One region of the Persicitalea sp. genome, then DNA from elsewhere that is predicted to be linked to it. Evidence: riboswitches for the same ligand, from Rfam matches in the RefSeq annotation. Region 1 holds a riboswitch; the other holds the start of a gene.
What was found. A riboswitch is a leader RNA that binds a small molecule or an ion and turns the genes downstream of it on or off. The one in region 1 is predicted to bind S-adenosylmethionine.
Positions count from the first base shown of each region.

Region 2: another riboswitch for S-adenosylmethionine. It lies ahead of metK (methionine adenosyltransferase); the one in region 1 lies ahead of ACEW8P_RS19230 (O-acetylhomoserine aminocarboxypropyltransferase/cysteine synthase family protein).

Region 1 covers NZ_JBGSXF010000539.1:84-5,788, forward strand. Annotated here, with positions in the region: partial or broken gene ACEW8P_RS19210 (SDR family NAD(P)-dependent oxidoreductase) at 1-126, opposite strand, end outside; gene ACEW8P_RS19215 (LD-carboxypeptidase) at 190-1,107, opposite strand; gene ACEW8P_RS19220 (ion channel) at 1,119-2,099, opposite strand; gene ACEW8P_RS19225 (DUF721 domain-containing protein) at 2,231-2,557, opposite strand; SAM riboswitch class I at 2,789-2,902, shown strand; gene ACEW8P_RS19230 (O-acetylhomoserine aminocarboxypropyltransferase/cysteine synthase family protein) at 3,172-4,488, shown strand; gene metX (homoserine O-acetyltransferase) at 4,604-5,647, shown strand.
Region 2 covers NZ_JBGSXF010000142.1:166-7,270, reverse strand. Annotated here, with positions in the region: gene ytxJ (bacillithiol system redox-active protein YtxJ) at 1-93, shown strand, start outside; gene ACEW8P_RS04825 (OsmC family protein) at 158-586, opposite strand; gene ACEW8P_RS04820 (hypothetical protein) at 714-1,463, shown strand; gene lipA (lipoyl synthase) at 1,541-2,419, shown strand; gene ACEW8P_RS04810 (lycopene cyclase family protein) at 2,540-3,700, shown strand; SAM-I-IV-variant riboswitch at 3,737-3,836, shown strand; gene metK (methionine adenosyltransferase) at 3,951-5,231, shown strand; gene ACEW8P_RS04800 (hypothetical protein) at 5,322-5,621, opposite strand; gene murF (UDP-N-acetylmuramoyl-tripeptide--D-alanyl-D-alanine ligase) at 5,826-7,105, opposite strand, start outside.

The sequences.
Region 1 (5,705 bases):
TTCGGCGCGCCGGGCACTCAATATAAGATTTGCGCCCTGCTTAGCAAGCTCCAATGCCAACGCTTCGCCGATGCCGGACGAAGCCCCGGTGATCCAGGCGACTTTGTTGGTGAAGTAGGTTTTCAAAAGCGTTTAATGATTGAAATGTTGAAGGGTCTAACCGTTGAAGGTGCGAGAAAATTTATCTCATTATTCATAATTCAATGAGGCACCGCTTTCATTTACTTCCAGAGTTGCCACTAGCCCGACGGGCAGGGCGCGGTTATCGGGGACATGGCCGACGGGAAAATCGAAGCAAATGGGGTAGTTGTAAGCCTGGGTATGATCGAGGATGATTTCGTAGTCGGTTTTGCCGAAGGTCGGCTCGGGGTTGTCGTGCGAGTCGGTTAACTGGCCGACGATCATCCCTGCTAAGTTTTGGAGTTGCCCGGCTCGTTTAAGCTGCACCATCATTCGGTCTATATTATAGAGGTACTCGTTGATGTCTTCGATGAACAGAATTTTACCCGCCGTGTCCACCGCCGATTGCGAGCCGACCAAGTGTGCCAGGAGGCACAAATTACCGCCCGTGACCGGGCCTTTTCCACTTCCCTCCCGATTGAAGGGATGCATTGGGATTTCATAGGCAAGTGGTTCTCCAAAGAGAGCCTTCCGCAACGATTCCAGGCCTTCCCCGCCGCCTTCGTTAGTCATAGTTTTGACCATCGGTGCGTGGATGGCCGCAAAGCCCAGGGCATTGAGGTGCGAAAGAAAAACCGTTAGGTCGCTGAACCCTACCAGCCATTTGGGTGATTTTTTGAACTGAGCAAAATTGAGGTCGTCCACAATCCTGGAACAGCCGTAACCGCCCCGCGCAGCCAAAATGGCTCGGATGTTAGGATTGTCCAGCATCTTTTGTAATTCTTCGCGCCGCTGCTCGTCCGGCGCGGAGTACTGAAAATGTTCGTCGTGTAGCGTCGCTCCCTCCAGAATCTCCAAATCCCACTGATTGCGCAGAACTTGCAAGCCTGCCTGACAATCTTCGTATCGAACCCGGCTGGCCGGGGCCATCACACCCACCGTGTCGCCGGGTTTCAGGTAGGGTGGAAGCGTTACTTTTTTGGGCATAGGTGAGCGGTTCAAGTATTGAGGGAGGCAGGACGGTGGCGGTCGATGTCGGAAACTCGAACCGCAATGTTGCCCTGCGCGCTGGTATCGAACATCGGCTCAAATTTCGCCCCCCAGAGAACTTCCTCATAGTGATAGGAATAACGGGCGTGGACTTGTTGCATGAAGGTTTCATCCGTAGCCCGAATGATGATCAGGAACTCGGCATCGGTCTCGTTCAGGCTTTTTACAGTTGCATTGTAGAGCGGACTTTCTTCCGTGATGGGATGGACGATGGTCCAATTCAATGGAAAATAATTGACGTGGCCGCGCTCCAGTTCCAGCGGGTAATATCTCCGGGTTTTGGCTCCGCTCGGCAGCACCTCCAGGCACGATAGCGTCACCTCAACGTCCAGGTCGATGAGTTCACTGTCGCGTTCGTGGATGATGCGGAACATCAGGCCGTTGATGTCTAGGTAAGGCGAAATGACGGCGTGCTTGCTGAAACGAATGCGCGGCGTCGAACGGGAAAAGCGACCATAGAGCAAACCCGTCGCCAGTGCGATGAGCAGCAGACCCGTCAGCGCTTCGGAGGCCGCAATGGCGTTGGTCCAGAAGCCCGTGGGACTGATGCGTCCGTAACCTACCGTGGTGAGAGTTTGGGAACTGAAGAAATAAGCCTCCCAGAAATCGGGCAATTGGTGGTTGTTGTTGACGCCCTCCAAATACTCGATGCCCACGAGAAGGTACAGGCTGGCAAAAAATAAATTCAGGACAAAGTACAGCAGAAAGACCATGCCCAGAAAGTTCAACCAACTCATGGTAATCAGCCGGTGGTACCAGTTGACACTATCTAAATTAGAATCCCCCACACGACGCACGTTGAAACTACCGTCTTTGTTGACTAAGCGACTTTGTTCGCTGGTAATCTTGGTGCCAAATCCGAGATCCTTTCGGCTCTCTTCCTGGTTCAGCATCGTGCTTCTATGAGTGGTGGGTAGTTTTTTAGCCACGTGTTTTCAATTAGGACGGGGTCGCCCGTGTGATTGGTGAATGCCGGACGGCGGGGCGCCCCGAGGCGGTCGCCCGGCGATTAAGGAATATTGCTTTCGCCGGATTTATTAAAGTGTTCCGACATCCCAAATTAAATAAAGACGACATCCTCGATCAATTCTGCTTTCATCTCCCGGTTAATAAGTTCGATGATTTTTTTCTTGGCGTGGACAAGTTCGTTACGCAATGGGGCGGATTCTATTTGTAGAAATAAAATATGGTCGCGTACATATACCTTTTGCGTGCGGGACGAAATAGGATGCCCCATGATCTTAGCCCAGTGCGCCGTGACGTAGCTCTCCTCGAAGCCCTGCTTCATGTGCGGCTTGCCAAAAACGTATTCGATAGCCTCCTTCAACGGCGTGACGCCTGGCTTGCGCGAAGTCCTCTCCTTGTCGAATTTATAGTGTTGGGCCATGAGCCGGGAGTTTTGGAGTAAAATGGGAAAAACTGATATCGACAAAGATAGAAAGAATGCTCGGCTCAATGCCCGGCTACTGGAATCGACATCCAGGGAATACCAAAACTTTGATCGGGAGGGCTTTTGTTCCCAGGAATTTTGCCAAAAAAAGACGACTTGACTTGGAATTCCGTCGTTTGGGCCTTAATATTGTGGCATACGAGTCAATTGCTTCGCAGATCGGCGGTTGATTTATAGAGAAGAGGCTAGAGAATGGGCTCATAGAACCTCTGGCAACCTACCCCACGCGCAACCGGGACAAGGTGCTAACTCCCACCTAAATACATTTAGGAAATATAAACCAAAACCCGCGCATGAACCAGCATCACCCGCATTCCGTCTTCGGCGTGGCCCAGTGCCAGCCCACTTTACCGTTCAATCTGGCCCCGGCTGGTTTCTACGGTATTTTTTGTTGCATGTGCGCCTGACCTGGCAAATTTCCTTTTTCAAGGTGTTCTCCCGGTTGTCTCGCCAGTGCTGCTGGCTGCGCATAGTCATCACTTGGCGAACACATAGGCTCACCCCAACAACAGTTAAACCTTTCAACACTTAAACACTTAAACAAAAACCCCATGTCACAAGAAGCCCCCCAACATTTCGAAACCCTTCAACTACACGCCGGCCAAGAGCCTGACCCTACGACTAAATCGCGGGCTGTACCGATTTACCAAACTACTTCCTACACTTTCAATGATTCTGAGCACGGAGCTAACTTGTTTGCCTTGAAAGAGTTCGGGAACATCTACACCCGCATCATGAATCCCACGACCGACGTGTTCGAGAAGCGCATGGCAGCGCTGGAAGGCGGCGTGGCGGCACTGGCGACGGCTTCGGGCCACGCGGCGCAGTTCCTGGCGATTAATAATATTACGAGCGTCGGCGATAACTTCGTGACGACCTCTTTTCTGTACGGCGGCAGCTATAACCAGTTTAAGAACTCGTTCAAGAATATTGGCGTCGAGGCCCGCTTTGCGGATGGTGACGACGTATCAAGTTTTGAAAAACTAATCGATGATAAAACCAAGGCCATTTATCTGGAAACTATTGGTAACCCCAGTTATAGTGTTCCTGATTTCGAGGCGTTTGCCAAACTAGCCGAGAAGCATGACCTGCCTATAATAGTGGACAACACCTTCGGGGCGGGAGGCGCGATTTGCCAGCCCATCAAGTGGGGGGCGCACATCGTGGTCGAGTCGGCGACAAAATGGATCGGCGGCCACGGTAATTCTATGGGCGGTGTGATCGTGGATTCGGGTAAGTTCAACTGGGGCAACGGCAAGTACCCGCAGTTCACCGAACCCTCAGACAGCTACCACGGTCTGGTCTTCAACGACGTATTTGGGATGGACGGACCATTCGGCAATATCCAGTTCATCATCCGCGCCCGCGTAGAGGGGCTGCGCGACTGGGGGCCGAGCCAAAGTCCATTTAATGCCTTCCTGCTGCTGCAGGGTTTAGAAACACTGGCCCTACGCGTGGAACGTGCCTGCGAAAACGCCCTCAAACTAGCCCAATGGCTCAAAAATCACGAAGATGTGGAGTCGGTCAACTACTCCGGGCTGGAAGGCAGCAAGTACCATAAGGTTGCCGCCAAGTACCTTACGCGCGGCTCGGGCGCGGTACTTTCCTTTAAGTTGAAAGCGGGCAAAGAAGCAGCAGATCACTTCGTGAACTCGGTGAAAATGATTAGCCACCTGGCCAACGTGGGCGACTCCAAAACGCTCATTATTCACCCGTCCAGCACCACGCATTCCCAGTTGTCTGCCGCTGACCAGCTCAACGCGGGCGTAATTCCCGGCGAACTACGTGTGTCAGTGGGGATCGAACACATCGACGATATCAAAGCTGATATGGAACAAGCCTTCGCGCAAATTTCGGTACCAGCTTGAACCCGAATGGCGGCTGCGCCAAAAAGTCGGAGCCGCCATTTTTTTTCAAAAAGGATTCAAAAATCGCAACGCTGAACCTCCATTCGCATCGGCGTACCGATCAATTGTCAAGTGAATGCATTCTGAGAAAAAAGTATTCAAATACCCGTACTCCTTCCCGTTGGAATCGGGCCAGAGCCTGCCTGGCTTTGAATTGGCCTACACGACCAGTGGTGTCCGAGCGGAAAACGATGATAATATCGTCTGGGTCTGCCACGCCCTTACGGGCAGCGCTAATGCCGCCGAGTGGTGGGACGGGCTAGTCGGCCCAAACACGCACTTCGACCCGGAGCGGCATTTTGTCGTCTGTGCCAACGTGCTGGGATCATGTTACGGCTCCACCGGACCATTGTCCGTCGATCCGCTAACGAAGCAGCCTTACTACCATGACTTTCCTAACGTGACGGTGCGCGACGTGGTGAACGCGCTGGACTTACTGCGGCAGGAATTGGAAATCAAGCGGATCAAGGTGTGTCTGGGTGGTTCGCTGGGTGGTCAGCAGTCGCTGGAATGGGCCATTCAACAACCGGATTTGTTTGATGAATTGATTCTCATTGCCGCCAACGCCGTGCATTCTTCATGGGGCATCGCCTTTAACGAATCCCAGCGTATGGCCATCGAAGCCGACGCCTCCTGGAAAGAAAAAACGCCCGAGGCTGGGCTGCTGGGCATGGCGGCCGCGCGGTCGTTCGCGCTGCTATCGTATCGTAATTACGATACTTATAATTTTACGCAAGCCCGCGATAATCCAGACCAAACCGACGAATTTCGGGCGTCGTCGTACCAGCGCTACCAGGGCGATAAATTCATGAAACGCTTCAATGCCTTCTCGTACTGGACTTTATCTAAAATGATGGACACCCACAACGTTGGCCGCAACCAGGGAGGTATAGTTAATGCCCTCGGTCAGGTAAAAACCAAAACGCTGGTACTTGGCATCAAGTCCGACATGCTATTCCCGGTTGTGGAGCAGCAGTTCCTGGCGCGCCATATCCCCGACGCCGAATACCGGGAAATCGACTCGCTCTACGGCCACGACGGTTTTTTGATTGAGTACAAGCAGTTGACGCAGATTATCCGAGCGTGGCAAGAGAGTAAGGGAAAGCTGGAAATGGCGTGAGGGAGCGAGTGCAAGTGTTTTGAAAATTCTTTTATCTTTGGAAAATGACAAACTAAAA
Region 2 (7,105 bases), on a different contig from region 1:
ATTTCCAAAGGTGAATGCGTGTACGATGCTTCACATTTCGACATTAGTTTCGACGAAATCAGCCAACAAGCCGGCAGCATCGAGTTTGCCTAGATTTTGAAGAATTCAATGTAAGCGGGCGAAGTCGGAAACTCATTTCCCGACTTCGCCCGCTTTTTTAGGCATCCTGCGCTACTTTCCACGAGAAAGCAACCGCTTGCACCACGTCAGGATGCAGACTCAGGGCTACCGGGCAAGTATGAGCGGCGCGTTCTAGTTTAGCATGCTCAGGTTCTGACAATTCTCTGTCGGTAATCATCTTCATTTCGAGTTCTACACGGGCGATGCGACGCGGGGCGTCGGGAGACATCACTTTCGTGATTTCCATTTCGGAGCCTTGCAGGTCAATGCCGTCGCGACGGGCGGCTATACCCATAATTGTCATCATACAGCTGCCGAGGGCCGCTGCAACGAGGTCAGTCGGCGAAAAGGCTTCGCCCCTGCCTTGGTTATCGGTAGGCGCGTCAGTAAGAATTTGGGTTCCCGATTGAAGGTGAACGGCTTGAGTACGTAGTTCGCCTAAGTAGTCGGTTTTGATCGTCGGCATGAGTTTCTGGTTAGTGAGAAGAACATAAAATTATAAAAAACCGTTAAGAAGGAGCGTGGGAAATCAAGAATTAAACAAATTTCTCTATTTTCACCCTTCGAAACACTTTTCCCGGAATTCAAATATCATGCTGAATAAAAAATGCTTATTGCTCGGCAGCCTGTGCCTTTTGCTTACAACTGTAGGTTGGGCGCAAAGGCGCGGCGAAGCTGACACCGACATAGAAACTTACAACTCACTCATTTCGGGCGGCGTTACCACTAACACTAACTCTGGCTTGCTGGGCGGTGTGGTGGTACGTAGTTCCAAATCCATATCCGGGACGCTTTTCGGTAAGCAACAGTTTCGGTACCTGGCCCTTGAAGCGGTCAATGTAAAACATCCCAAGGAGTTTTCGTCGCCTTACCCCGGCAATGGCTCCCGGCTGACCTATGGTAAACAGAATTACCTTTTCGTTCTGCGGCCCGAGTACGGCCGTGAACTTATGTTTTATAACCGCCACTCCAATGAAGGGATTTCTATCAGTGGCATTCTGGCCGCGGGGCCTTCGATTGGCATTGAAAAGCCTTATTATGTACAGCTTCAACCCCGCGCGGGTGTCGTGACTTCGGTGCCGTATACGCCCGACTTGCCAGGCGACATTATTGGTGCGGGAGGCTTCTTTAAAGGCTTCGATAAGTCAAAAATCGTTCCGGGCTTGCACCTCAAGGCTGCCCTCAGTTTCGAATTGAGCGCCTTCCGCGAGAATATGACGGGCATCGAAATTGGCTTTGTGACCGAAGCCTTCTCCCGTCAAATCATCATTATGCCCCAGGCCCAAAACCGCAGCTTTTTCACCTCTGGCTTTGTGACGCTGTATTATGGACTGAAAAAGTAGAGCAAAAATTTTAGCTAACAAGTTTGACTCTGCACGGGTTTTAATGAAAACATGGCAAGAAAGCATTCTGTACTTTAATGATCGAACTCCCCGTCATTCCTTCTCCGCGCAAAAAACGCCCTGACTGGCTACGCGTAAAACTACCCGCCGGCCCCGATTTTCTGCGAGTGCGGCAATTGGTCGATACCTATAAGCTACACACGATTTGCGAAAGCGGTAGTTGTCCCAACATGGGCGAGTGCTGGGGCGCGGGTACGGCCACTTTTATGATTTTGGGCAACGTCTGCACCCGCAGCTGTAGCTTCTGCGCCGTAGCCACGGGCCGTCCGCCCGAGTACGACACCGACGAGCCGCAGCGCGTAGCCCAAGCTATTCGACTCATGGGCGTCAAGCACGCCGTCATCACTTCTGTCAACCGCGACGAATTGAAAGACCGGGGCGCCGAAATCTGGTACCAAACCGTGCGGCAGGTAAAGGAGCAAAGCCCCGCGACGACGATAGAAACACTGATTCCCGACGTGAAAAATAACTGGGACGCACTCTTTCGCATGATCGAGGGCGGGCAGGAGGTAGTCTCGCACAATGTGGAAACTGTCGAACGCCTTTACCGGGGCGTACGCCCGCAAGCCAAGTATGAGCGTAGTTTGGAACAAATCCGTCGCACAAAGGAGGCGAAGCAGCGTACCAAGTCAGGCATTATGCTCGGCTTAGGGGAAACCAAAGAAGAGATGTTTAAGGCGATGGATGACCTGGCAGCCCACGGTCTCGACATCTTGACCCTCGGCCAATACCTGCAACCTACCAAAATGCATCATGAAGTGATCGAGTGGATCACGCCCGAGATGTTCGACATGTACCGCGAAGAAGGCTTGCGTAGGGGTCTGAAATATGTCGAATCCGGCCCGCTTGTTCGTTCCAGCTACCACGCCGAACGCCACGTTAACGTGCCGATCTAAATTTTGCCTTATATGTTTTTGAAAAAGCCCTTGTCCTCTCTTGACATGGGCTTTTAATTTTTGCCCGACTGACGAGATGATTCAAAGAAGAACCCAAAAGACCATAGCCGACCACTCCCTATGAAACGTTACGACTACATCATTGCGGGAGGTGGCTTGGCGGGACTGAGTCTGGCTTATTATATGAATCAGTCGGTGCTACGCAACAAGCAGATCCTGATTCTCGACAGGGACGAAAAAAACAAAAACGATCGCACCTGGTGCTTCTGGGAAACAGACCGGGAAAGCCCGTTTGACCCGATTGTTTTCCGAAAATGGCCGGAAGTTTACTTTTATGGGAGTGGCGGTTTTGAAAAGAAACTCGACTTGGGCAATTATGCCTACAAGTGGATTCGGGGAATTGATTTTTACAATTTCGTTAAGACCGACCTTGCGGCCAACCCTAACATTACCTTTCTGCAAACGAACGTTGGACGCCTAACCAGTACCGCCGACGGCGGCTTCGTCATTACCGAAGCCGGACAGTTCATCGCCGATTACGTCTTCGACAGCGTCACTTCGTTGCGGCTCGACAACAAGAAGCGGGAGAATATGCTCCAGCATTTTAAAGGATGGGAAATATCCACTCCGCAGCCTTCCTTCGATCCCGACGTGCCAATTATGATGGACTACCGCATAGCGCAAACCGGCCTGGGCGTACGGTTTAGCTACGTATTGCCAGTGGACGAGAAACGGGCCTTCGTGGAGTACACAGTCTTCTCCGACAAACTTTTGGAACCAGCCGAATACGACCGCGAGCTGCATACATACATTCGTGATGTCTTGAATATTCAGGATTTCGAGATCCACCACGAGGAATTTGGGGTGATTCCTATGACCGACGAGCTTCCCGAAACCCCTCGCGATAGTCGCGTCATTAGGATCGGTACTTCGGGCGGCTACGTCAAGGCTTCGTCGGGTTACGCCTTTAAGCGTACGCAGTGGCTCACGCAGGAACTAGTGAGTCAAATCCTGACTACGGGCGAACCCTCACCACCAAAAGCGACATTGCACTCCTGGTTCAAGCGGCTTATGGACAGTACACTACTAAATGTTTTGTTGCGGGAACGCCACTCCGGGGAAGTCATATTTACGCACCTTTATAAAAAAAATCTTACGCCTAAACTTCTCACTTTCATGGATGGTAAGGCCTCCTTCGCTGACGAACTGCGCATCATGTCTACTGTGCCGCTCTGGGCCTTCACCAAAGGAATGGTCGATACGCTGATAAAGAGATTCTAGCGCGTTTGGTTAATTTCTAAAAAAAAATCAATTTTGCACCGGCATCCAGAAGCTTCGGAGGAGAAGCGCCAACCGGGCTTGAACACCACGGTGGTAAAGGAACGATGTGGGTATCAAACCAAAAAAAGTTCACTTCTCCCGCCCCGCTTCCTGGATTCGCCAATCAGTATCGCCCAATGCGGTTCCAGCACATTCGTTTTTACAGCCTGCATTCCAGTAATTCATCATTCATCATTCATCACTCAAAAAAATGCCTTACCTGTTCACTTCGGAATCCGTGTCGGAAGGACACCCCGACAAAGTAGCCGACCAGATTTCGGACGCCCTCATCGATAACTTTATGGCCTGGGACCCCAGCAGCAAAGTAGCTTGCGAAACCCTCGTTACCACCGGACAGGTGGTACTGGCCGGAGAAGTCAAGACCAGCACTTACCTCGACGTGCAGAAGATTGCGCGGGAAGTAATCCGCAAAATCGGCTACACCAAGAGCGAGTATATGTTCGAGGCCAACTCCTGCGGCGTGATGTCGGCCATTCACGACCAGAGCGCGGACATCAACCAGGGCGTGGATCGTGCGGCGGAAAGCCAGGATTTCGAGGCCAAAGCCAACGCCCAGGGCGCGGGCGACCAGGGCATGATGTTTGGCTACGCGACCAGCGAAACCGAAAACTACATGCCGCTGGCGCTGGATCTGGCGCACAGCATATTGAAAGAGCTGTCTAATATTCGTAACAATGAACCCGAACTCATCCCTTACCTGCGGCCTGATGCCAAGGCACAGGTGACGATCGAGTACAGCGACGACAATGTGCCGCAGCGCATCGACACCATTGTGGTTTCGACTCAGCACGACGACTTCGCCAGCGAGAAGGATATGTTGGAAAAAATCAATTCTGACGTCATTTCTTTTGTCATCCCCCGCGTGAAAGAAAAGCTGACGGAAGCAATGCAAGAACTCTTTACCGACAGTATTACCTACTATATCAACCCCACCGGAAAGTTCGTCATCGGCGGGCCGCACGGAGATACCGGCTTAACGGGCCGCAAGATTATCGTCGATACTTACGGCGGTAAAGGGGCGCACGGCGGCGGTGCTTTCTCGGGCAAAGATCCTTCCAAAGTGGACCGTTCAGCGGCTTATGCTACGCGGCACATCGCCAAAAACATGGTTGCCGCTGGACTCTGCGACGAGGTACTAGTGCAGGTTTCCTACGCCATCGGCGTGGCCAAGCCCTGCGGGCTTTTTGTGGACACCAAAGGCACGGCGAAGGTCGATATGAATGACGGACAGATTGCCCGCGAAATCGAAAAAATCTTCGATATGCGTCCTTACGCCATCGAGGAACGCCTGAAACTACGTAACCCGATTTACTCCGAAACGGCGGCTTACGGCCACATGGGGCGCGTCAACGAAGTAGTCAAGAAAAGCTTCAAAGGGGCCGACGGCACGGAAAAGGAAATGGAAGTCGAACTTTTCACCTGGGAGAAACTTGATTTTGTGGACAAGATCAAAGAGGCGTTCGGATTGTAAAGGTTTTGATTTTTTACCCGAATTTTAAAGCAAAAAGCCGCTGGAATCATCCAGTGGCTTTTGCTTTTTTAGCAGTTTGATCTTCTTAAATCAGTCTTTAACATAAACTTTTACGCCACCTATGCGTCCAGCGATAAAATTGTAAATGACCGCTGAGAGGGCTCCCGAAGCGATCCCAATAACCCCGTAAATGATCGGGACAAAAATCAGCATAATAGCCCCGCCCCCAAATATTAATCCTCTCTCGTAGCCACCAAGACTGGTGTTCGCAAACGGCAGAGAAAAAATTAGAAAGAAGAAAAAGATGAATACAAGGCTGAGGAGCGCCATCACGGCCCCCGACATTAGGGCTGCGGAGCCTACGTCGATACGGGTGATTTCTTTTTTCATGATTTTTTGAAAAGTTTATGGAGTGGGGGAAAGGTTGGTTTTGACTGAATATTTTAACAAAATACCTTCCGTCTGCTGGTTTACTCGAAAGTAGATGTGGTACGGGCTTCCAGCCCGTCTTTCGCCGAGAACTCGATTTCTAAAAAGAATCATTTGCTAACGACGGGCTGGAACCGCGCCGGCGCACCGGCGCGTACCACATTTTCACAAAAACTGGACGACACTCTCCAGCCCCATGCCTCGGGAGCCTTTGATGAGGATGTGCGTGTTTTCCTGCGGGTGATCCATAAGCCAGTTGTGCAGAGAGAATTTATCGGGAATGTAGTACGCCTTGGGCAAGGCGGGCAGGGCGTGTTGCATGAGCGGCCCGGTCAGAATTACAATGTCGAACTTGCCCTCGGCGACTAATTGACCAATAGCTAAGTGCTCGGCGGCGGCTTCATTGCCCAATTCCAGCATATCGCCCAGAATCAGCAACTTGCGTGGGGCGTCGCTGCGGGTGAAGTGTTCGATGGCCGCCCGCATGGAGCTGGGATTGGCATTGTAGGCATCGAGCGTGATGGTGTTACTGCCTCTTTCGATTACCTGTGAGCGATTGTTGTCGGGCTGGTAGTCGGAGATGGCGCGGTGCGCGGCTTCGCCGGGTACTTCGAAGTAATGGCCGATGGCTAGGGCGGCGCAGATGTTGTCAAAATTGTGCTTACCTGGCAAGTGTGTGACAATAGTTTGCTGCTCCTGATTTTCGTAAATGACGAACGGCGTTTCTTTGACCAGCGTCGGATTCACTTCCGAACTGGCGGTGCGGTAGAAAACGATTTCGCCAAAGGCGTGTTTCTTGCTCACCATTTCCATCAGCGTGTCGTCCTGCACATTGACAAATACGACCCGCTTTTTCTTGGAAAGGTAGGTGTAGAGTTCGCCTTTGCCTTTTTTGACGCCCGCGATGCCGCCGAAACCTTCGAGATGCGCCTTGCCAATGTTAGTAATAAGCCCGTGCGTCGGTTGGGCAATACTGCACAGAAAGGCGATTTCCTGCTGGTGGTTGGCACCCATTTCAATTACCGCTACCGTGTTCTCATCCGGGTGAATAGACAATAGCGTGAGCGGCACGCCTATGTGATTGTTGAGGTTACCGACAGTGGCATTGGTGCGGTACTTTTTGGCAAGAATAGCTGCAATGAGTTCCTTCGTGGTAGTTTTGCCATTTGAACCCGTCAGGGCGATAACTGGAATGTCCCAGGTACTGCGGTGGTGTTTGGCTAGTTCCTGTAAAGAGGCCAGAACGTCGTCCACCATTAAAAAGCGAGAATCCTTAACGACCGAAAAATCGTCTACCACGGCGTAGGAGGCCCCACTTTCCAGGGCTTTTTGGGCAAAAGCATTGCCATCGAAATTATCGCCTTTCAGGGCAAAAAACAGACAGCCTTCCGTAATTTTCCGCGTGTCAGTGCAGACCAGCGGATTCTTCAAATAAATATCGTAAA